3 regions of the Mumia sp. zg.B21 genome follow, and region 1 is predicted to be linked to each of the others. Evidence: riboswitches for the same ligand, from Rfam matches in the RefSeq annotation. Region 1 holds a riboswitch; each other region holds the start of a gene.
The links. A riboswitch is a leader RNA that binds a small molecule or an ion and turns the genes downstream of it on or off. The one in region 1 is predicted to bind thiamine pyrophosphate.
Positions count from the first base shown of each region.

Region 2: linked by a shared signal. The riboswitch ahead of KV100_RS08145 (ECF transporter S component) and the one ahead of thiM (hydroxyethylthiazole kinase) in region 1 are both predicted to bind thiamine pyrophosphate.
Region 3: linked by a shared signal. The riboswitch ahead of thiO (glycine oxidase ThiO) and the one ahead of thiM (hydroxyethylthiazole kinase) in region 1 are both predicted to bind thiamine pyrophosphate.

Region 1 covers NZ_JAHWCJ010000001.1:329,046-336,707, forward strand. Annotated here, with positions in the region: gene KV100_RS01715 (acetolactate synthase large subunit) at 1-1,368, shown strand, start outside; gene ilvN (acetolactate synthase small subunit) at 1,368-1,904, shown strand; gene ilvC (ketol-acid reductoisomerase) at 1,986-3,014, shown strand; TPP riboswitch at 3,318-3,409, shown strand; gene thiM (hydroxyethylthiazole kinase) at 3,398-4,189, shown strand; gene thiE (thiamine phosphate synthase) at 4,189-4,854, shown strand; gene thiD (bifunctional hydroxymethylpyrimidine kinase/phosphomethylpyrimidine kinase) at 4,869-5,654, shown strand; gene KV100_RS01745 (TenA family protein) at 5,651-6,331, shown strand; gene KV100_RS01750 (hypothetical protein) at 6,353-7,423, opposite strand; gene KV100_RS01755 (RNA polymerase sigma factor) at 7,420-7,662, opposite strand, start outside.
Region 2 covers NZ_JAHWCJ010000001.1:1,686,308-1,693,969, reverse strand. Annotated here, with positions in the region: gene KV100_RS08170 (SGNH/GDSL hydrolase family protein) at 1-353, shown strand, start outside; gene KV100_RS08165 (arsenate reductase ArsC) at 363-767, opposite strand; gene arsB (ACR3 family arsenite efflux transporter) at 764-1,840, opposite strand; gene arsM (arsenite methyltransferase) at 1,837-2,649, opposite strand; gene KV100_RS08150 (metalloregulator ArsR/SmtB family transcription factor) at 2,735-3,088, shown strand; TPP riboswitch at 3,128-3,247, shown strand; gene KV100_RS08145 (ECF transporter S component) at 3,237-3,878, shown strand; gene KV100_RS19915 (ABC transporter ATP-binding protein) at 3,875-5,341, shown strand; gene KV100_RS08135 (energy-coupling factor transporter transmembrane protein EcfT) at 5,338-6,027, shown strand; gene KV100_RS08130 (MaoC family dehydratase) at 6,083-6,535, shown strand; gene KV100_RS08125 (CrcB family protein) at 6,579-6,959, opposite strand; gene KV100_RS08120 (CrcB family protein) at 6,956-7,417, opposite strand; gene crcB (fluoride efflux transporter CrcB) at 7,520-7,662, opposite strand, start outside.
Region 3 covers NZ_JAHWCJ010000002.1:897,863-905,524, reverse strand. Annotated here, with positions in the region: gene KV100_RS13210 (N-acetylmuramoyl-L-alanine amidase) at 1-57, shown strand, start outside; gene KV100_RS13205 (metallophosphoesterase) at 60-932, shown strand; gene KV100_RS13200 (FMN-binding negative transcriptional regulator) at 887-1,546, opposite strand; gene groL (chaperonin GroEL) at 1,633-3,264, opposite strand; gene KV100_RS13190 (LysR family transcriptional regulator) at 3,490-4,407, opposite strand; gene KV100_RS13185 (EamA family transporter) at 4,482-5,372, shown strand; TPP riboswitch at 5,395-5,479, shown strand; gene thiO (glycine oxidase ThiO) at 5,488-6,645, shown strand; gene thiS (sulfur carrier protein ThiS) at 6,642-6,842, shown strand; gene KV100_RS13170 (thiazole synthase) at 6,848-7,633, shown strand; gene KV100_RS13165 (MoaD/ThiS family protein) at 7,661-7,662, opposite strand, start outside.

The DNA of each region.
Region 1 (7,662 bases):
AGCTATCTCGTGACCGATGCCGCGGAGATCCCGCGAGCGATCGCCGAGGCTTTCCACATCGCGTCCACCGGCCGACCCGGGCCGGTGCTGGTCGACATCTCCAAGGACGCGCTGCAATCCGCGACGACCTTCGCATGGCCGACCGAGCTGCACCTCCCGGGCTACCGGCCGACCAGCAGGCCGCACAACAAGCAGGTCCGTGAGGCGGCGCGTCTCATCGCGGCGGCCGAGCGCCCGGTCCTCTATGTCGGCGGCGGCGTCGTGAAGGCCAACGCCTCGACCGAGCTCAAGGTCCTCGCCGAGATGACCGGCATCCCTGTCGTCACGACGCTGATGGCGCGCGGCGCGTTCCCCGACAGCCACCCCCTCCACCTCGGGATGCCGGGCATGCACGGCACGGTGGCGGCCGTCGGTGCGCTCCAGAAGAGCGACCTGCTCATCTCGCTGGGTGCGCGCTTCGACGACCGGGTGACCGGGCACCTGGAGTCGTTCGCGCCCGGCTCCAAGGTCATCCACGCCGACATCGACCCGGCTGAGATCTCCAAGAACCGCACCGCCGACGTGCCGATCGTCGGAGACTGCCGTGAGGTGATCGCCGACCTGGTCGTCGCGCTGCAGGCCGAGTACGCCGAGCACCCCGCCGACTACACCCCGTGGCGCGGGCAGATGCAGGCGCTCTCCGCCCGCTACCCGCTCGGGTACGAGGAGCCGGACGACGGGTCGCTGTCGCCGCAACGGGTGATCCAGCGCATCGGCCAGATCGCCGGCCCCGGCGCGACCTACACCTCCGGCGTGGGACAGCACCAGATGTGGGCTGCCAACTTCATCGAGCACGAGCGCCCCGCCCGCTGGATCAACTCCGGCGGCATGGGCACGATGGGCTTCTCCGTCCCTGCCGCCATGGGAGCGCAGGTCGCCCGCGCCGGTGAGGTGGTGTGGGCCATCGACGGCGACGGTTGCTTCCAGATGACCAACCAGGAGCTCGCGACGTGCGCGCTCGAGGGCATCCCGATCAAGGTCGCCGTCATCAACAACTCGTCGCTCGGCATGGTCCGGCAGTGGCAGACGCTCTTCTACGATGGCCGCTACTCCAACACCGACCTGCAGACCGGCGCCGACGAGGCCCGCATCCCCGACTTCGTCAAGCTCGCCGACGCCTACGGCTGCGTCGGGCTGCGGTGCGAGAAGGCCGAGGACCTCGACGCGGTGATCGAGAAGGCGATGTCCATCACCGACGCGCCGGTCGTCATCGACTTCGTCGTGCACCGCGACGCGATGGTGTGGCCGATGGTCCCGGCCGGAGTCAGCAACGACATGATCCAGATCGCGCGCGACATGGCGCCCGAGTTCGGTGACGAGGAACTGTGATGAGCCAGCACACCCTGTCCGTCCTGGTCGAGAACACCCCTGGTGTGCTCGCCCGCGTCGCGAGCCTCTTCATGCGCCGCGGCTTCAACATCGACTCGCTCGCGGTCGGGCCGACCGAGATCCCCGAGATCTCGCGGATGACGATCGTGGTCAACGTCGACGAGCTGCCTCTGGAGCAGGTCACCAAGCAGCTGAACAAGCTCGTCAACGTCCTCAAGATCGTCGAGCTCGAGCCCACCACCTCGGTCGAGCGTGAGCTCATGCTGATCAAGGTCCGCGCCGACTCACGGACGCGCGGACAGGTCTTGGAGACCGTCCAGCTGTTCCGGGCGAAGGTCGTCGACGTCGGCGTCGACGCGGTGACCATCGAAGCGACCGGAGACCCCGGCAAGCTCGACGCGATGCTGAAGGTGCTCGAGCCCTTCGGCATCCGCGAGATCGCCCAGTCCGGACGCGTCGCGATCGGTCGCGGAGGACGGTCGATCACCGACCGCACCCTGCGGGCGGTCCCCGGCGCGTCCACCCAGACCGCCTGAGCGTACGGTCGATAGGGGCCGTACGTCTGATCCGAGCGGCACCACCCGGTGCCACACGGCACCACGAGAAGGAGCAACCCCGTGCCTGAGCTGTTCTACGACGACGACGCCGACCTGAGCGTCATCCAGGGCCGCAGCGTGGCCGTCCTCGGCTACGGCAGCCAGGGCCACGCCCACGCGCTGTCCCTGCGCGACTCCGGCGTCGACGTCCGCGTCGGACTCCCCGAGGGCTCGAAGAGCCGTGAGAAGGCCGAGAACGAGGGCCTTCGGGTGCTCACCCCGGCCGAGGCGTGCGCCGAGGCCGACGTCATCGTCGTGCTCGCGCCCGACCCGGCGCAGCGCAGCCTCTACACCGAGGCGATCGAGCCGAACCTCAACGACGGCGACGCCCTGATCTTCGGGCACGGCTTCAACATCCGCTACGGCTACGTCAAGCCGCCGGCCGGTGTCGACGTCGGCATGATCGCCCCCAAGGGTCCCGGTCACCTCGTCCGCCGCGAGTACGTCGAGGGCCGTGGCGTCCCCGTCCTCGTCGCCGTCGAGCAGGATGCCACCGGCAACGCGTGGCCCCTGGTCCTCTCCTACGCCAAGGCCATCGGCGGCCTGCGTGCCGGCGGCATCAAGACGACGTTCACCGAGGAGACCGAGACCGATCTGTTCGGTGAGCAGGCGGTCCTCTGCGGCGGCGTCTCCGCACTGGTCCAGGCGGGCTTCGAGACCCTGACCGAGGCCGGCTACCAGCCCGAGGTCGCCTACTTCGAGTGCCTGCACGAGCTCAAGCTGATCGTCGACCTCATGTACGAGGGTGGCATCGCCAAGCAGCGCTGGTCGGTCTCCGACACGGCCGAGTACGGCGACTACGTCTCCGGTCCGCGGGTCGTCGACGCGCGCGTCAAGGAGAACATGCAGGCGGTCCTCGCCGACATCCAGAACGGCGCGTTCGCCGAGCGCTTCATCGCCGACCAGGACGCCGGTGCGGCAGAGTTCAAGAAGCTGCGCGCCGAGGGCGAGGAGCACCCGATCGAGGGCACCGGCCGCGAGCTGCGCAAGCTCATGGCCTGGGTCAAGAGCGGCGACGACGACTACACCGAGGGCACCGCTGCGCGCTGACCCTCGTACGTCCCGACCGGCGGTGAGCCCGGTCCCACGCGCATCACGGCGTGGGACCGGACTCACCGCCGTCGGCGTTGGCGGGCCGCGGGGAGGTCTCCGGGGTAGATGAGACGAGCGAGCCAGCGGCGGGACGCGAGATAGACCTCGTGAACCCCTCCGCGGCGCCAGGCGCGACGGACGCGACGGGCGGAAGCCATGCATACCCCTCGTGGGAAGGAGTCGGGTGGGTTGCCCGAACGCTAGCGGGCCGGTGCGACGTCGCGGAAGGGGCTCCCGGCACTTCTGTTATCGTCGCCAGCAGTTGCAAGGCCGGGGTGCCCGAAGGGCTGAGAACACACCCGCCGAACCTGATCCGGGTCATACCGGCGAGAGGGAGCCTGATGCTCGAACCCCGTACCGCTGCCCACGTCCACGACCAGCTCCGGGCGCAGACCCCGCTGGTGCAGGTCATCACGAACTACGTGTCGATGGACATCGCCGCCAACCTGCTCAATGCCGCAGGCGCCTCTCCGGCGATGGTCCACGACCCGCACGAGTCCGCGGAGTTCGCCGGCATCGCCCAGGCCGTCGTCGCCAACATCGGCACGCTGTCCCCGCCGTGGGTCGACGGCATGCTCGCCGCGGTCGAGGTCGCCTCGGCCACGGGCAAGCCGTGGGTCCTCGACCCGGTCGCGGTCGGCGCGACCACCTATAGGCGCGAGTCCGCCGCTGCCCTGATCGAGCACCGCCCGACGGTGATCCGGGGCAACGCGAGCGAGATCCTTGCGATCGCGACCTCGACGGGGGCAGGGCGAGGGGTCGACGCCGACGCCGATACGGCCGACGTCCGTACGGACGCCGAGGCGCTCGCGTCCAAGCTGGAGACCGTCGTCGCCATGACGGGCGCCGTCGACATCGTCACGGACGGCACCCGTACGACCGAGATCCACGGCGGCGATGCGCGCGCCCCGATGATCACCGCGCTCGGGTGCTCCGCGAGCGCCCTGGTCGCCGCGGCCTGCGCGGTCCACGACGACGCGTTCGAGGCGTCGGCGAGCGCACTGGCGATCCTGACGGCCGCGATCGAGAAGGCCGCGCCGCTCGCCGAGGGTCCCGGATCGCTGCGCTGGCGGTTGCTGGACGCGCTGTCCACGTTGTCTTCCGAGGCGGTCGCCGAGGTCGTCGCGCGCTGATGGTCGGCCCGGCCGGAGACGTCCGTCTCTATCTCGTCACCGGGTCCGTGCCTCACGGTGCGGACCTGGTCGACGTCGTCGCCGACGCCGTCGACGGGGGAGCGACGACCGTCCAGCTCCGCGACAAGCACGCGTCGACCGACGAACGCATCCGGCTGGCCACGAGGATCGCCGCGCGCGTCGGTGACCGTGCGTCGTTCGTGCTCAACGACGACCTCGCGGCGGCGCGCGCCGTGCCCGGTGCGGGCCTGCACATCGGGCCCGATGATCTCCACCCCGCGCGAGTGCGAGAGGTGCTCGGCGACGACGCGGTCGTCGGGTGGTCGCTGCACGACCTGGCCCAGCTCGACGACGCCGAGGCGCTCGCCGCGTGCAGCTACCTCGCGGTCAGCCCGGTGTGGGCGACGCCGACCAAGCCCGACACGACCGCGCCGTGGGGACTCGACGGCGTACGCCGCCTGCGCGCGGCAACGCCGGACGACCTCCCGCTCGTCGCGATCGGTGGCATCTCCGCATCGAACGCCGCGTCGGTCGTCGCCGCCGGCGCCGACGGCATCTGCGTGGTCTCCGCGATCTGCTCGGCACCCGAGCCGCGTGCGGCCGCCCGCACGCTCCGCGAGGTCGTCGACGCCGCCCTCGCCGCACGCTCGGAGGTCCAGCCCTGAGCGCCGTGCCCGTCATGCTCACCATCGCCGGCTCCGACCCCTCAGGCGGCGCCGGGATCCAGGCGGACCTCAAGACGGCGACCGCCCTCGGCGTGTACGGCGCCGCGGCCCTGACCGCGCTCACCGTCCAGAACACCCGCGGCGTCTTCGGGATCCACCCGGTGCCTGCGGCGTTCGTCGCCGAGCAGGTGCGTGCCGTGCTGGACGACCTGGACGTGAGCGTGGTCAAGATCGGGATGCTCGGCACGGTGGAGATCGTGCTCGCGGTCGCCGACGTCCTGCACGCCGCGGACGTGCCCGTCGTGCTTGACCCGGTCATGGTGGCCACCTCCGGCGACACGCTGGTCGGGGAGGACGTGGTGGACACCATCCGTACGACGTTGCTGCCGCTGGCGGCCGTCGTCACGCCCAACGTGCCGGAGGCTGCGGTCCTGACCGGCACCGCGCCGGCGACCGATCCCCACGGGCTGGCGACCGCCGGGCGCGCGTTGCGCGCAGCGGGCGCTGCAGCCGCGCTGGTCAAGGGCGGACACCTCGAGGGTCCGGAGAGCATCGACGTGCTCGTCGACGCGGAGGGTGCGTGCACCTATCGTGCACCGCGGATCGACAGCCCCAACACGCACGGGACAGGCTGCACGCTGGGGTCGGCGATCGCGTCCGGCCTCGCGCTCGGCCTGCCGCTGCGCGAGGCGGTGGGTGAGGCCAAGGACTACCTGACCGGGGCTTTGCGCAGCGGCGCCGAGCACTCGGTGGGTCGCGGCCACGGACCTGTCGACCACCTCTGGAGGTCGCGCGGGTGACGGACGAGAGGACGTTCTCCGAGGCCGCGTGGGCGCACGTCGCGAGCTGGTACGACGCGATCCTCGAGCACCCCTTCGTGGTCGGTCTCGCCGCCGGGACGTTGCCGGAGGACGTGTTCGGCCGCTACCTGCTCGACGATGCCCACTACCTCTCCCGCTACGGCAGCACGCTCGCGATGCTGGCCGCGCGTGCGGGCGACCCGGCGCTGTCAGCCGGCCTCGCACGCGCGGCCGCCGAGGCGGTGGAGGCCGAGCGGCTGATGCACGCGGAGTTCCTCGTGCCTCGCGGCCTCGACCCGGACGGGCCTGATGCGGCGGAGCCGACGCCGACCTGTCAGGCCTACGCCGGCACGCTGCTCGCCGACGCCGCGTACGCACCGGTCGAGGTCGGTCTTGCGGGTGTGCTGCCGTGCTTCCGCGTCTATCTGGAGGTTGGGCGCGCGATCGCGGCACAGGCGACCGACGCTGCGCATCCCTACCGCGCCTGGATCGACACCTACTCCGACCCCGCCTTCGACGCCGCGGTCACGCGGGCCGAGGGGTGGGCCGACCACCTCGCGACGGCGGCGACGCCCGAGCGCCGTACGAAGATGCTCGCCGCCTACGAGCGCGCGACGCGATTCGAGTGGATGTTCTGGGACGCGTCGTGGCGCGGGGAGACCTGGCCGAGGGCCTGACCTCCCCGCGCCCACCTGCCGTCACGGGCAGCCGGACATCTCCCGCACCGTGAGCGTCGGAACCCCGTCGCGGACCGCGTCGGCCACCGCCCGGACCCCGTCGGCATACTCGCCCTCGGCGTCCATCGGCGCGAGCAACGGCCAGCGGCGCCCGCTTGCCAGCGCCTCGACGGCGGCCTTCCTCGCCCGGTCGTCTCGCGCGTCCTCGGCACGCCGGAGCTCTCCGACCCAGCCGCACACCACCGGCTCGAGCACCTGGGCGCTGAGCTGGTAGCGGTCGTTGGTGCCGAGGTCGTCGAGTGACGCACGGTCGAGTCCCGGCGGGAGCGGCACACCGGCCAACAGCTCGTCGATCACCTGCGAGGCCTTGTCGGGAGTGACGATCTCCGGCGGCATCGCCGCGAGCCACTCCGGGACCGAGACCGCTCGAACCGTTCGCAGGACAGCCACGATCTCGGCGCGATTCCTCCAGCCGCCGCCGGTGCGGATCTCGGAGAACGTGCCGCCGGACGGGCGCAGCATCACGGCGATGTCCGTGGTCGAGTATCGGAACTCGCTGCCGTCCTGCCCGTCGATCGAGAACGGTCGCGGAGCAGAGACGTCGAGACGGTCCTCGAAGTAGCCGGCGTACTGGTCGGCTCGGTACCAGACGAACTCGAGCTCGCGATCGCCCTGGGTGAACACGATGGTGCCCTCGTCCTCGGCGAACCCGTACACGTGGGTCACCTTCCAGCCGGGCTCGCCGACCAGCAGCCGCGGCTGGCGGCCGGCGGCTTCGACGACGGCGGCGGCGTAGCGGATGGGCGCCTCGACCGTCGGCTCGGAGGCGGCAGGAGGCGCGGCCGGCGTCTCGGGGTCGTCGGTCGAGCCCACCCAAGCAGGGACGAGGAGGGCTGCGGCCATGACGGCAGCGGACGCGAGCGCTCCGGCCAGTGGCAAGCGCCACGATCGTCTCGACCGCTGCGGGCGTCGAGCGGTGTCGGCCATGATCTCGTCCAGCAGGGCTCGGTCGGCTCCGCCGAGGTCAGGCGTCGCGTGCCGCACGTACGGGTCGGCGGCGCTGAGCCGGCGGTCGAGGTCGGTGTCGTTCATCGTCCCTCCTCAGGGCTGAGCATGGTGCCGACGCTCATCACGCGTCCGGGTTCGGGATGGTCGTCGCCAAGGGCGTCGCGAAGCCGTCGACGCGCTCGGGACAGGCGGGTCCGTACGGCGCTCGGACTGATCTCGAGGACGCGTGCGATCTCGCGGGGTTCGAGCTCTTCCCACGCCGAGAGCATCAACAGCTCACGGTCGGCCGCTCCGAGCCGCTGCAGCGCCGTTCGGACGGCACT
Region 2 (7,662 bases), 1.4 Mb from region 1:
GTGCTGCCCGTGCCGTGGCCGGCGGAGCGGATCTGGTGGTGATCGCAGGAGGGCTCAACGACGTCGACCAGACGCCGGAGGCGGTCCGGGCCGGCTTCGAGCGCGTGATGAGGTCCGTGCAGGGTCCGCCCGTGGTCGTGGTCGGGCCCGCCGCCGCGCCGGCCCGCGAACGGGGGGCGCGGCGGGTGGACGCCCAGCTCGCGCTGCTCGCGGGCCGGGCCGGGGCGGCGTACGTCTCGACGGTCGGGCTCGACCTGCCCTACCTCGACGACGGGCTCCACCTGACACCTGCGGGTCATCGAGAGCTCGGCGACTTCGTGGCCGAGAGTCTCGTGGACCTCGGCGTCGACTGACGCCTCCGCTCAGTCGACCGGCTCGAGGCTCTCGACGAGTCGTCGGACCCGGGCACGGATCTCGTCCCGGATCGGGCGGACCTCCTCGAGGGTGCGTCCCGCGGGGTCGTCGAGCACCCAGTCCTCGTACCGGGTGCCGGGATAGACGGGGCACGTGTCGCCGCACCCCATGGTGACGACGACGTCGGCGCGCCGGACGTCGGTCGTCTCGAGGAGCCGCGGCTGGTTCTGGGCGATGTCGATGCCGAGCTCGGCCATGGCTGCCACGGCGACAGGGTTGAGCCGGTCAGCAGGCTCGGAGCCGGCAGACAGCACGGTGACGGACTCGCCGGCGAGGTGCCGGACGAAGCCGGCTGCCATCTGAGAACGGCCTGCGTTGTGGACACAGACGAAAAGCACGGCGCGAACGCTCATCGGGGGATCTCCTGAGGTGGGGGTGGCCGGAGGGCGCGGGCGGCGTAGACGAGCGCCAGGAGCGCGGGCACCTCGATGAGAGGGCCGACGACGCCGGCGAGGGCTTCACCCGAGGTGGCGCCGAAGGTGCTGATCGCCACGGCGATCGCGAGCTCGAAGTTGTTGCCGGCAGCCGTGAACGCGACCGTCGTCGTCCGTGCGTCGTCGAGCCCGGCGGCGCGCGAGCCGATCCAGGCGAGGGCGAACATCGCGACGAAGTAGAGGAGCAGCGGCACGGCGATGCGTCCGACGTCCAGAGGTCGGCGGGTGATGGCGTCGCCCTGGAGTGCGAACAGCACCACGATCGTGAACAGCAGCCCCCACAGCGCGAGCGGGCTCACCGTGGGGAGGAAGCGGGTCTCGTACCAGGTGCGGCCCTTGAGGCGCTCGCCCAGGAGCCGGCTGGCGGCGCCGGCGGCGAGCGGGATCCCGAGGAACACCAGCACGCTGATCGCGATCGCTCCCACGCTCAGCTCGGCGCTGGTCGTCGGCAGGCCGAGCCACGCGGGGAGGATCTGGAGGTAGAACCAGCCGAGCGCGGCGAACGCGACGAGCTGGAACACGCTGTTGATCGCCACCAGGACGACGGCGGCCTCCCGGTCGCCGCAGGCGAGGTCGTTCCAGATGAGGACCATCGCGATGCACCGGGCCAAGCCGACGATGATCAACCCGGTGCGGTACTCGGGGAGGTCGGGAAGCAGCAGCCAGGCGAGCGCGAACATGAGCGCCGGACCCACGATCCAGTTCAGCGTCAGCGACACCGCGATCAGACGGCGGTCGCCGAGGATCGCGCGTGTCCGGTCGTAGCGGACCTTCGCCAGGACGGGGTACATCATCACGAGCAGGCCCAGCGCGATCGGCGCGGAGACCTCCCCGATCTCCCAGCCGCCCAGCGCGTCGTCGAGTCCGGGGACCAGGCGCCCGACCAGCAGCCCGACCGCCATCGCGGCGACGATCCACACCGGCAGCAGCCGGTCGGTCGCCGACAGCCGCCCGGCGAGAGCGGGGCGGGTGCCGGCGTCGGAGACCGTCATGCAGTCGGCTTGGTGGCACGGATGATCGCACCGTGCATGCCCGGGGCCGCCTCATGGGTCAGCTCGACCGTCGCGTCGGCGAAGCCCGCCGCGGCGAGCCCGTCGAGGTACTCGCTGCGCGACAGCGCGCCGGCGATGCAGGCGACGTACGACCCGCGCTCGGCACGGTCGGCCGGCGTGAGGTGGTCCTCGGCGACGACGTCGGAGATGCCGATGCGCCCGCCCGGAACCAGCACGCGGAACATCTCGGCGAGGACCTGGGGCTTGTCGACCGACAGGTTGATCACGCAGTTGGAGATGACCACGTCGACGGCCGCGTCGGGCAGCGGCACGTCCTCGATCGACCCCTTGAGGAACTCCACGTTCGTGGCCTCGGCCTTCGTGGCGTTGGCCCGGGCCAGGTCGAGCATCTCGTCGGTCATGTCCACGCCGTACGCGAAGCCGTCGGGACCGACGCGCCGGGCGGACAGCAGGACGTCGATCCCACCGCCGGAGCCCAGGTCGAGCACCTTCTCGCCGGGGCTCAAGGCAGCGACGGCGAGCGGGTTGCCGCAGCCGAGCGACGCGGCGAGCGCCTCGGCCGGGAGCTCGGCCGCCTCGGCGCTCGAGTACAGGCCGGCACCGAACGAGGGATCGACCTCCGCGGTGGAGCCGCCGCAGCACGAGTCCGCGGCGTCGGCGGCCGGCGCGCAGCACGACTCGGTCGTCGCGAGAACCAGGTCGTTCGTGGTGCCGGAGCGGGCCTGGACGGCGGCGGCGGCGTAGCGCTCGCGGACCTGCTCGACGAGCTCGTCGTTCGTGAGGGTCATGATGTCTCCTGAGATCGAGGAAGTTCGATGCATCGAACACTACCGATTGATCGACGGATGTCAATACGTGTGGCACGATGGGGTGATGGACATGACGCTTCCCGTCCTCGAGACCTCCGCCGGAGCATGCTGCTCGCCGCTGACCGGGGGCGTCCTCGACGACGACCAGGCCGCGGTGCTCGCCCGGATGTTCAAAGCCTTGGGTGATCCGACCAGGGTGCGGTTGATGTCGCTGATCGCCGCGTCCGAAGGAGGCGAGGCCTGCATCTGCGACCTCACCGAGCCGGTCGGGCTGAGTCAGCCGACCGTCTCGCACCACATGAAACAGCTCGTCTCCGCCGGCCTCGTCACCCGCGAGCAGCGAGGCCGATGGGCCTACTACCGCGTCGTCGACTCCGCACTGACCGATCTGGCGTCCTCGCTGCGGACCGCGCCCTAGCGGGCGCTCGTCACGATGCCGCGGGTGCGGCTAGAGTCGACCTCACGACAGGGGAGCGCAGGTGCCCGACGGCACGGTGCGCTGAGAGTGCGGAAAGCCCGCAGACCCTCCGAACCTGCACCGGTTAGCACCGGCGAAGGGAGTCACCGTGGCTGATGCCATTCGTCCTCGCACGTCCTCGACCCGCTACCGCACGATCGACCTCGTCACGGTGGCGATGCTCGGCGTGGCGATCGGCGTGGTGTTCTGGGGATGGAACCAGTTGTTCGCCGTCGTCAGCGGCACGGCGCTGTTCGCCTACCCCCCGAGCTCCGGCCTGATCTCCGGCGTCTGGCTGATCGGCGGTGTCATCGGCGGGCTCGTCGTCCGCAGACCCGGCGCCGCGGTCGGCACCGAGGTGGTCGCAGCCGTCGTCTCCGGCCTGCTGGGCAACCAGTGGGGCATGTCCGTCCTCGTCTCGGGCCTGATCCAGGGCCTGGGGGTCGAGCTGGTGTTCGCCCTCTTCCTGTACCGCCGGTGGGGTGTCGTCGTCGCCGCCGCAGCAGGCGCGCTCGCCGGGGCGTTCGAGGCGGTGTACGAGTGGTACGCGTACTACGCCGACTGGGCCTTCGGCTACCAGCTCGTCTATCTCGTGTTCTTCGCGGTGTCGGGGGCGCTCGTCGCGGGCGTCGGAGGGTGGCTGCTCGTCCGGGCCCTGGCGAAGACGGGTGCTCTCGACGCCTTCGGGGCCGGTCGCGAGCACCACGACCGAGCCGCGGCGTCGTCCACGAGCCCTTCCCCGCGAGCGTGACCGGATCGGTCGCGTTCCGCGGCTTCGGCTGGCGTCCGCTGGGCCGGCGTACGCCGGTCGTCGCCGGCCTCGACCTGCGCGTCGACCCGGGTGAGCGGGTGCTGCTGGCGGGGCCGTCGGGCGCCGGGAAGTCGACGGTGCTCCGGGCGGCCGCAGGGGTGCTCGAGACCACCGGCGACGGCGACGCCCTCGGCGAGGTCACCACCATCGGCCGCGTCGGAATGCTGCTGCAGAACCCCGGCGACGCGGTGGTCGCCGAGCGGCTCGGCCGCGACGTGGCCTTCGGGCTCGAGAACGCCCGCGTCGCCCCGGCTGCGATCTGGCCGCGGGTGCGCGACGCGCTGCGAGCCGTACGCCTGCCGTACGGCATGCAGCACCCGACGTCCGCGCTGTCCGGAGGAGAGCTTCAGCGCTCCGCGCTGGCCGGGGTGCTGGCGTCGCAGGCGGACCTCCTGCTCCTCGACGAGCCGACGTCGATGCTCGACGACGTCAACGCCGACGCCGTACGCCGCTGCGTCGCGGAGGTCGTCGCCGAGACAGGGGCGACCCTCGTCGTGGTCGAGCACCGCATCGCCCCGTGGCTCCCTCACGTCGACCGTGTGGTCGTCCTGGGCCACGACGGATCCGTGGTCGCCGACACCGACCCGGTGAGCTTCGTCGCCACACTGCGCGACGACCTCGCCGGCGTCGGGGTGTGGATGCCGGGGGTCGCCGCGCCGGAGCCGGTCGAGCCGCCGGTCGTGCTGGTCGAGACCGACCGCGCGGTGCCGCGCCTCGATGCGCTCGCGCTGGGCGTCGACCTGCGCCGCACCGACATTCGGGGCGCCACTGTCACCGCGGCGCTGCGCGACGTCGACGCCGCCCTGGAGTCGCGGGCCGTCACCGTCCTCAGCGGGCCGAGCGGGGCGGGCAAGTCCACGTTGCTCGAGGTCGTCGGGGGTCTGCGACGTCCGGGTGCCGGCGAGGTGCGAGGGCTGGGTCGACCGCCGCACCGGATCGGGTCGCGCGACCTCGCCGCGCTGATCGGGTGGGTCCCGCAGAACCCGGAGCACGGCTTTCTCACGACCCGCGTCCGCGACGAGATCGCGGCGACCTCCCGGCGGATCGGCGTCCCGGTCGACGTCGACGCCGTTCTCGTCCATCTCCGGCTGGACCACCTCGCCGACGCGAACCCGTACCGGCTCTCCGGCGGGGAGCAGCGACGGCTGGCCCTCGGTGCTGCCCTGGCTCACCGTCCGCCCGTCCTCCTGCTGGACGAGCCCACCGTCGGTCAGGACCGGGGTACGTGGGCTGCCGTCACGGGGTGGATGCGTGCCGCTGCGGGTGCCGACGCGGTGATCGGCGCGGCCAGCCACGACGCCGATCTCGCAGCGCGGGCCGACCGTGTCGTGCCGCTCGAGGGCGGTCGTAACGTCGCGCCCGGGCCTGTGCCCACGCCCGCACCGGGGGACGACGCTCGATGAGACGCTTCGTCCGAGGGGCCACCCCGCTGGTGCTGCTCGCGATCGGCACGCTGGCGATCGTCGCCTCGCTGGCGGTGCGCGACCTGCAGACCGCGTGCCTCGCTCTCGGCGCGTACGCGGTCGCCGGTGCCGTCCTGCTCCCGTCGCCGAGGTTCGCGCTCGCCCGCTTCGGGGCGATCGCCGTCGCCTCGGTGTCGCTCGTGTGGTCGACGTGGTGGCTTGGTGGGCGTGATCTCGAGGTCGCACTGACCGCGGGTCTGCGCATCGTCGTGCTCGCGCTGCCCGGGGCGGTGCTCGCGGCGTACGTCGACCCGTCGAAGCTGGCCGACCAGCTCGGCCAGCGGTTGCGGCTGCCGGCGCGGCCGGTGGTGGCGTTCGCCGCGGCGATGCAACGCTTCGGTGCGCTGCGCGAGACGTGGGGCCAGCTCGACCGGACGCGACGAGCGCGCGGGTTCGGGCCGACGCACAACCCGGTCTCACGGGTGAGTCACGCGGTCTCGCTCGCGTTCGCGCTCCTCGTGTCCGCGCTGCGCGACGCGTCCCGGATGTCGGTGGCGATGGACGCACGCGGCTTCGCCTCGGCGCAGCGGCGCACGTGGGCGGAGCCGGCGCCGTGGTCCCGCACCGACAGCGCGCTGCTGGCTCTCGGCGTCGCGCTCGCCGCCGTACCCTGGCTCGTCCGCTGAGCCCCTCCCCTCTAGGATCGGGGCAGTAAGCGAGCGCTTAGTGCGGAGGAATCGGATGCGCGTCTTCAAGAACCTGGCCGAGCTCACCTCGTGTGTGGGGGAGGAGCTCGGCGTCAGCGAGTGGCACGAGATCACCCAGGAGCAGGTCGACCTGTTCGCGGAGGCGACCGGTGACCACCAGTGGATCCACGTCGACCCCGAGAAGGCAGCCGCGGGGCCCTTCGGTCGTACGATCGCGCACGGCTACCTCACGGTCTCGCTGATCCCGATGCTGGCCGCGGAGACCTACAAGGTCGAGAGCGTGAAGATGGGCGTCAACTACGGGTCGGACAAGGTCCGCTTCCCCGCGCCGCTGCCCGTCGGGTCCAAGGTGCGCGGTCGCGCGAGGCTCGTCGAGGTCGTGCCGGTCGCCCTGGGTCAGCGCGTGAGCGTCGAGTTCACGATCGAGGCCGAGGGCATCGACAAGCCCGTGTGCGTCGCGCGCACGTTGGCGATCTTCGCGGAGTAGCCGCCTCACGCCACAGGACCGTGTCCGGCGACCGCCGTAGGAGTCAGAGGCTTCTGCTCCATGCGCACCCGAGCAGCGCGAGCGCAACCGCCGCGACGAGCACGCCCAGCCCGTACGTGGCGGCGAGGACGTAACGCTTCTCCCGGACCAGCGTGACGGTCTCGAGGCTGGCCGCGCTGAATGTCGTGTAGCCGCCGAGGAAGCCTGCCCCGACCGTCACCGCGATGTCGGACGGGGCCCGGTCGCCGGACGCCAGGCCGAGGAGGCAGCCCAGCACGAGAGACCCGGTCAGGTTGACGATCATGGTTGCCCAGGGGAAGCCCGAGCGCGACGTCCTGGCTGCGACCGTCCACGTGACCACGTAGCGCACGCCGGCCCCTGCGCCGCCGGCCACGACGAGCATCAGGAACTGGAGGAACGTCACGAATCCGCCCCTCCAGCCTCGTGCCTGTCCGCAGCCCTCCGGTCATGGAGCCCGGACGCGAGCACGATGCCCAGCAGCGTCGCGCCGGCGCCGACCACGACGGTGCCTAACGCGTACGCGATGCCGACGCCGATCCTCGAGTCGTCGAACAGCGCCGCGGTGCCTGTCGCGAGCGCGCTGTAGGTCGTGAGGCCACCGCAGAATCCCGCACCGACGAGAAGCATCAAGCGCCTCGTCCGCTCCGGCGCAGGAGCGGTGCGGGTCAGGGCTTCGAACAGGTAGCCGAGGATGAACGCGCCGATCACGTTCGCCAGCGGCACCACGAACAGCCCCCCGTCCGTGTGCCGACCGGCGAGCACGAGTCCCTCGCGCGCTGCCGCGCCGAGGGTTCCTCCGCAGACGACGAGCCCGATCGATGCTGCGCGAAGGGGCGCGCGTCCCCCTCTCGTCGTGCTCACCGTGATGGGTTCCGATCTCGTCCGGGGTGGCCGGTGCGGCGGCTGTCCCTCCGATTGTCCGTCACACGCGCACCCTCGAGATCTTCGCGGAGCTGGCCGCGGCTACAGGGTCTTGCCCCAGACGAATCCGAGGAGCGAGAGCGCGACGCCTCCCCCGAGGATGCCGAAGGCGTAGGCGGCAGCCGCACCATAGCGCATCTCACGGATCAGCTGAACGGTCTCGAAGCTTGCCATGCTGAACGTCG
Region 3 (7,662 bases), on a different contig from region 1:
CAGCGCCGGTACGCCACGGCCCTTGCAGCGGCCGCCACGCGCTATCTCAGGCGGTGACCGTGGCGCACCGGATCCTCCACCTCTCCGACACCCACGTCAGCCGGACCGGCCCCGACGAGGACGGCGTCGACGCCGTCAGCGCGCTCGAGCGGATCCTCCACGACGCGCGTCACGTCCCCGACCTCGACCTCGTGCTCGTCACCGGCGACATCGCCGACGACGGGTCGTATGAGGGTTGTGTCGCCGTCCGCGAGATGGTGGGCGCGTACGCCGCCGAGCGCGGCGTACCGCACGTCTACACGACGGGCAACCACGACGACCGGGCCGCGTTCACGCGGGCGCTCGGGTCCGGGCACCTCGACGCCGGCGGACGCGACGTCGGCAGGCTCGCGGGTGGGTCGGCGGGCAAGCGCGCCGCGGTCAGCGACGTCGGGGGCCTGCGGGTGATCACGCTCGACAGCCTCGTGCCGGGATCGGTGCACGGTGAGCTGGACGGCGGTCAGGTCGCGTGGCTCCGTGGCCAGCTCGCGACCCCCGCGCCGTACGGGTCTGTCGTCGCGCTCCACCATCCGCCTCTGCACGTCGACTGGGCGCCGTTCATGCGCAACGACGGTCTCCGCGACCGGAACCTGCTCGCCGACGCTGTGGCCGGGACGGACGTCCGAGCGGTCCTGTGCGGCCACTTCCACCTCCAGCTCTCCGGCACCATGAACGGCGTGCCGGTGTGGACGACCCCGGGTGTCGTCACCAGGAACGACCGCACGTGCCCACCAGACCGGATCCGCGGGGTTCTGGGCGCCGGAGCGACGGTTGTCGACCTCGGAGGGCCGTTCTCCCCGGTGTTCCTCACGCTGCACGCACGCGACCCGCGCGCGGGTGAGCAGGTCTACCTCGTCGACGCGGTCTCGTGGGACGACGTCGACGAGGACTGATCCATCGTGCCCGCGACAGCGTGCGCCTCGGCGTCGCCTTCGCGGCGCAGGCCGTGCACCACACCGTCGCGATCCTCTGCCGAGCGGTTCTGGCTGAGCTTGGCCTTGCCCTCGACCGAGGTCACGGCCACCTCGACGCCGACGATGCCGCGCAGCTGGCCGTCCACGAACGGCGCGGGCGCATCGGTCACCGCCCAGGGATCGGGCCGCGACCGCTCGTGGAGGTCGGTGAGACGGGTGACGGCGTCGCGGATCCACTCGGTCTCACGACGGACGCGCACCGTGCCGCGCAGCTCGACGCGGCTGTAGTTCCACGTCGGGACGACCCTGCCGTGCTGGGCCTTGGTCGCGTACCACGACGGCGAGACGTACGCCTGCGGTCCGCTCACCACGACCAGGGCCGGCGATCCGTCGCCGATCGTGCGCCAGTGCGGGTTGGCGAGGGCCACGTGCGCGATCACGCGACCCTCCTCGCGCAGCCACACCAGCGGCAGCCGGGTCGCGTACGGCATGCCGTCCGCGCCCACCGTGACGAGGTCGCCGGCACCGACGGCGGCGATGAGGCCGTCGATCGCCGCTGCGTCGTCGAGGGAGTTGAAGCGCGGCACGTACACCGGCCCACCGTACGACGACGCCCCGCCGGTCCGGAGACCGACGGGGCGCCGCGTGGTGCGTCGAGCGTGAGCTCAGGCGGGGTGGCTCAGAAGCCCATGCCGCCCATGTCGCCCATGTCGCCACCCGGCATGGCCGGGGGGTTCTTCTCGGGCTTGTCGGCGACGACGGCCTCGGTGGTGAGGAAGAGCGCCGCGATCGAGGCTGCGTTCTGCAGCGCCGAGCGGGTCACCTTGGCCGGGTCGAGGATGCCCTCGGCGATGAGGTCGACGTACTCGCCGGTCGCCGCGTTGAGGCCGTGACCCGCGGGAAGGCCCTGGACCTTCTCCGCCACGACGCCGCCCTCGAGGCCGGCGTTGATCGCGATCTGCTTCAGCGGGGCGGTCGAGGCGGAGCGCACGATCTGCGCACCGGTCGCCTCGTCACCGACGAGATCGAGCTTCTCGAACGCCGCGGCGGTCGCCTGGACGAGCGCGACGCCGCCACCGGCGACGATGCCCTCCTCGACGGCAGCCTTCGCGTTGCGAACGGCGTCCTCGATGCGGTGCTTGCGCTCCTTGAGCTCGACCTCCGTGGCCGCGCCGACCTTGATGACCGCAACGCCGCCGGCGAGCTTCGCCAGCCGCTCCTGCAGCTTCTCGCGGTCGTAGTCGGAGTCGGAGTTCTCGATCTCGGCGCGGATCTGGTTGACCCGGCCGGTGATCTGGTCCTCCGAGCCACCGCCGTCGACGATGGTCGTCTCGTCCTTGGTCACGACGACCTTGCGGGCCGTACCGAGCAGCGAGATGTCGGCGTTCTCGAGCTTGAGACCGAGCTCCTCGCTGATGACCTCGCCACCGGTGAGGATGGCGATGTCGGTCAGCATGGCCTTGCGGCGGTCGCCGAAGCCCGGAGCCTTGACGGCGACGGACTTGAACGTGCCCTTGACCTTGTTGACGATCAGGGTGGCCAGCGCCTCGCCCTCGATGTCCTCGGCGATGATCAGCAGCGGCTTGCCCGACTGGATGACCTTCTCGAGGACCGGCACGAGGTCCTTGACGGCGCTGATCTTGGAGTTGGCGATCAGGATGTAGGGATCCTCGAGCACCGCCTCCATGCGCTCGGGATCGGTGTAGAAGTACTGCGAGATGTAGCCCTTGTCGAAGCGCATGCCCTCGGTGAGCTCGAGCTCGAGCCCGAAGGTGTTGCTCTCCTCGACGGTGATGACGCCTTCCTTGCCGACCTTGTCCATCGCCTCGGCGATGATCTCGCCGACCGACGGATCAGCAGCGGAGATCGCGGCCGTGGACGCGATCTGCTCCTTGGTCTCGACGTCCTTGGCCATCCCGAGCAGCTGGGCGCTGACGGCCTCGACGGCCTTCTCGATGCCACGCTTGAGCGCGATCGGGTTGGCGCCGGCCGCGACGTTGCGCAGGCCCTCGCGCACGAGCGCCTGGGCGAGCACGGTGGCGGTGGTGGTGCCGTCGCCGGCGACGTCGTCGGTCTTCTTGGCGACCTCCTTGACGAGCTCGGCGCCGATCTTCTCGTAGGGATCCTCGAGCTCGATCTCCTTGGCGATGCTGACACCATCGTTGGTGATGGTGGGAGCGCCCCACTTCTTCTCGAGGACGACGTTGCGGCCCTTGGGACCGAGGGTCACCTTCACGGCGTCGGCGAGGATGTTCATCCCGCGCTCGAGGCCGCGACGGGCTTCCTCGTTGAATGCAATGGTCTTCGGCATATCTCCCGCGATTCCTCCGCGTAGAGGTGGATGGCCCAGGGGATGCCCGCGACGGACGACCCGCGTCCACGGCAAACCCTTCTCGCCGCGACCTTCGGACCTCATCGTCCTGGCCCGTTTGGAACGTTGGCACTCAGATGATCCGAGTGCTAACGCTCTCCTTTCTAGCACTCGGGCCTGGAGAGTGCAAAGAGTGGGCCGGTGCAGCGAGCGAGGGCGACACCCTCATCTCGCCTCGTCGGCGATCTCCAGGAGGGCGTCGAGGACGCATCGGACAGCCGCGCGTTCGGCACGGTCGGGCCTTGCGAGCGCGAACACGTGGCGCCCCGCCCGCACGCCGTCGAGCGGGAGCAGCGTGACGCCGCGTGCCTCCGCTGCTCTTCGCCACAGCCGCGGCAACAGCGCCACACCCTGCCCGGCCGCGACGAACGCGGCCGTGACGTGGTTGTCGAGGAACCGTTGCTCGACACGAGGGGACTGTCCGTCGACGGCGAGCATGGGGAGCAGCAGGTCGAAGGGATGGCCGACAGGGACGCCGATCCAGCGCTCTCCGACGAGGTCCTCGGGTCGCACCCGGTCGCGGCCGGCGAGGCGGTGATCCTGGGGCACGGCCACGTCCAGCGGCTCACGAAGGAGCGGCGTGACGTGCAGGCCCGTCGCCGCAGGGTCCGGCACCGCGACCACCGAGTGCCCGACGACCACGTCGTGGTCGGCGGTGGCCGCTCGGAGCTCGTACTCCGCGAGGTCGAGGTCGCTCAGCCGTACGGTCACGCCGGGCGCACGCGTCGCGAGCCGCGGCGCGAGCGGAGCCAGCAGCATCTCGGCGCCGCTCGGGAAGGCTGTCACGGCGACCTCGCCCGCCACCTCGCCGCGGAACTCCTCGAGGCGGGCCCGGGTGCGCGCGACGACCTGGGCGATCTCGACGGCGCCCTCGGCGAGCAGCCGGCCGGCCTCGGTGAGCCTGACCCCACGGCCCTCACGCTCGACGAGGACGGTCCCGAGGTCACGCTCGAGGGCCTTGATCGTCTGCGAGACCGCCGACGGCGTCCGGTACGTCGCCGCAGCGACCGCCGTGATGCTCCCCCGCTCGGCGAGCTCCCGCACGATCGCGAGCTTGTCGACGTCGATGCCAGCATCCTTCATTGAAGCAACGCTACATCGTAGTCGTAGGAGTATTCGATTGTGCTTCACCCAGGCGCAAGCGCACGCTGGCTCTCGTGACCACCCGCGACCGTCTCCTCGCCGTACTGGTGGCGATCACCTGGGGACTGAACTTCATCGCCATCCACGCCTCGCTCGAGCACTTCCCGCCGATGTTCTGCGTCGCGCTGCGCTTCGGGCTGCTCGCCGTCCCGACCGTGCTTCTCGTCCCGCGCCCGGACGTCAGGCTGCGCTGGTTGATCGGGTACGGCGCAGGCTTCGGGATCGCACAGTTCTTCTTCCTGTACGTAGGCATGCGTGCGGGCATGCCCGCAGGACTCGCCTCGTTGGTGCTCCAGGCCTCCGCGCCCTTCACGGTGGTGCTCGCCGGCGTCCTGCTGCGCGAACGGCTCAGCGGCCGGCAGATTCTCGGCATCGTGATCGCGATCGCCGGGCTCGCCGGCGTGGCGTGGCACCGGTCGCAGACGGCAGCCCTGCTCCCCGTGGTGCTCACGCTGCTGGCCGCGCTCGGCTGGGCGTTCGGCAACCTCGCGAACCGCCAGGCGCACCCCTCCAACCCGCTCCACCTCACGCTGTGGATGTCGGTGGTCCCCCCGATCCCGATGCTGGTGGTCTCGCTGCTCTTCGAGGGGCCGGGAGCCGTCGGAGAGTCGCTCGTGACCGCCTTCACCCCCGAGGCGGTGCCCGCCGTGCTGGGTCTCCTCTACACGGTCGTCATCGGGACCGTCGTGGGCTCGGGACTGTGGACGCTGCTGATGACGCGCTATCCGTCGAGCACCGTCGCGCCGTTCTCACTGCTCGTCCCGGTGGTGGGGATGAGCGCGAGCGCTCTTCTCCTGAGCGAACGCCTCGACCCGTTCGAGCTCGCATCCGGCGCGGTGGTCATCGCCGGCGTCCTTCTCGGCTCGACCCGCGGGCGCCGGGCCCGCTTGACGACGCCGTCGTAGCCCGCCTACGGTGCGGAGGTCCCCACGGGAGCCCGGGCACGGGCTGAGAGGGAGCCGATGCCGCTCCGACCGTCGAACCTGATCCGGGTCATGCCGGCGAAGGGAGGCAGGAGCAGTGTCGCGCTCTCACCGGCCAGCCGGCCGCGACGTCGCCGTCGTCGGTGGTGGAGTCGTCGGGCTCACCGTCGCGTGGTCGCTCGCACGTCGTGGTCACCGTGTCACGACGTACGACCCCACGCCCGCCCGTGGGGCCTCGTGGGCGGCCGCGGGGATGCTCTCCCCCGCAGGTGAGGCGTGGTACGGCGAGGAGGCGCTGCTGCGGGTCGGCGTCGCGTCGCTCGCACGGTGGCCGGACATGGCGGCCGCCCTCGAACGCGATGCCGGGCGAGCGTTGGAGGTCCGTGGGGAGGGCACGCTGCTCGCCGCCGCCACCGAGGACGATGCCCGCGAGCAGGAGCGGGTCACCGCGCTGCTCGACACCCACACGATCCCGTACCACCCGCTCACCCGGCGGGAGGTGCGCGCCCGGGAGCCGGCGCTGCACCCAGCGCTGCGCGCCGTCGTCGAGATCCCCGGTGACCGCAGCGTCCACAACCGCACTCTGCTCGCTGCTCTGCTGGCGGCATGCGCGCGTCGGCACGTGACCGCCGTCGACGACACGGTCGACCTGGTGCGAGACGGCGACACGCTGCGTGTCCGCACCAGGCAGGACGGGCGCGCGCGCGGCCACGACGTGGTGGTCCTCGCCAACGGTGTCGGGCTACGCACCACCGAGGGCGCACCCGAGTGGCTGCGCGACGCCGTGCGCCCGGTCAAGGGCGAGATCCTGCGGCTGCATGCCCCCCGGCCCATGCTGGCCCGGACGGTGCGCGCCGCGGTGCGCGGCCGACCCGTCTACCTGGTCCCGCGCAACGACGGCGAGATCGTGGTCGGCGCGACCATGCTCGAGCGGGGGTACGACACGACCGTCACCGTGGAGGGGGTGCACGACCTCCTTCACGACGCGGTCGAGGTCGTGCCGGAGCTGCGTGACTGCGCCTTCGTGGAGGCGGCAGCCGGCTTGCGTCCCTCGAGCTCGGACCACCTGCCGCTGGTCGGGGCCACCGGCATCCCCGGTCTCCTCGTCGCCGCCGGGCACCATCGTGGCGGCGTGCTCCTCGCGCCCTGGACCGCCGACGTGATCACCGCGCTCGTCGAGGAGTCCTCGCCACCTGAGGGGTCGGGTCACACCGACCCGCTTCGCCTGTCGCCGACACTCCAGGAGGCCCGATGACCATCCGTCTCAACGGCCAGGCCCACGCGCTCGCCGAGCCTCTCACGGTGCTCGCGCTGCTCCGCACGCTCGCGCTGCCACGTACCGACGTGGCAGTCGCCGTCGACGGCATCGTCGTGCCGCGCTCCCGATGGGAGGACCACCTCGTCCGCGACGGCGCCGAGGTCGACGTCGTCACCGCCGTCCAAGGAGGGTGAGAGTCGTGCTGACGACCACCGACCCGTCCCCGCTCACCGTGGCCGGAGTGCCGTTCACGAGCCGGCTGTTCCTCGGTACCGGAGGGGTTCCGAGCCCCGCTGTCCTCCGTCGGTGCCTGGAGATGAGCGGCACGGAGCTCGTCACCGTCTCGATGCGCCGGGTCGACCCGGGAGCGCCGAGCTCGATCCTCGACGTCGTCCGCGAGCACGGCGCACGGCTGCTCCCCAACACCGCGGGCTGTCGCACCGCGCGTGAGGCGGTCCTCACCGCGAACCTCGCGCGCGAGGCCCTCGGCACCGCCTGGGTGAAGCTGGAGGTCGTCGCCGACGACGTGACGCTGCTGCCCGACGTGGTCGAGCTCCTCGACGCCGCCGAGACCCTGGTGCGCGAGGGCTTCACGGTGCTCGCCTACACGAACACCGACCTCGTCACCGCCCGCCGCCTCGCCGACGTCGGCTGCGCGGCCGTGATGCCGCTCGGCTCGCCGATCGGCTCCGGCCTCGGTGTCACCGACCCTCGCGCGATCGCCGCGATCGCGGAGGCGGTCGCGGTCCCGGTGGTGCTCGACGCCGGCATCGGCACCGCCTCCGACGCCGCACTCGCGATGGAGCTCGGATGCGACGCCGTGCTCTGCGCGACCGCGATCACCCGTGCGGGCGACCCGCCCGCGATGGCGTCGGCCATGGCCGGCGCGGTGCGCGCCGGTCGCACGGCGTACGGGGCGGGCCGGATCCCCCGACGCGAGACGAGCCTGGCCTCCAGCCCGACAACCGGTCTCGTCGGCACCTGACGCCGGCGGGCCCCCGCCGGTCCGGCGTC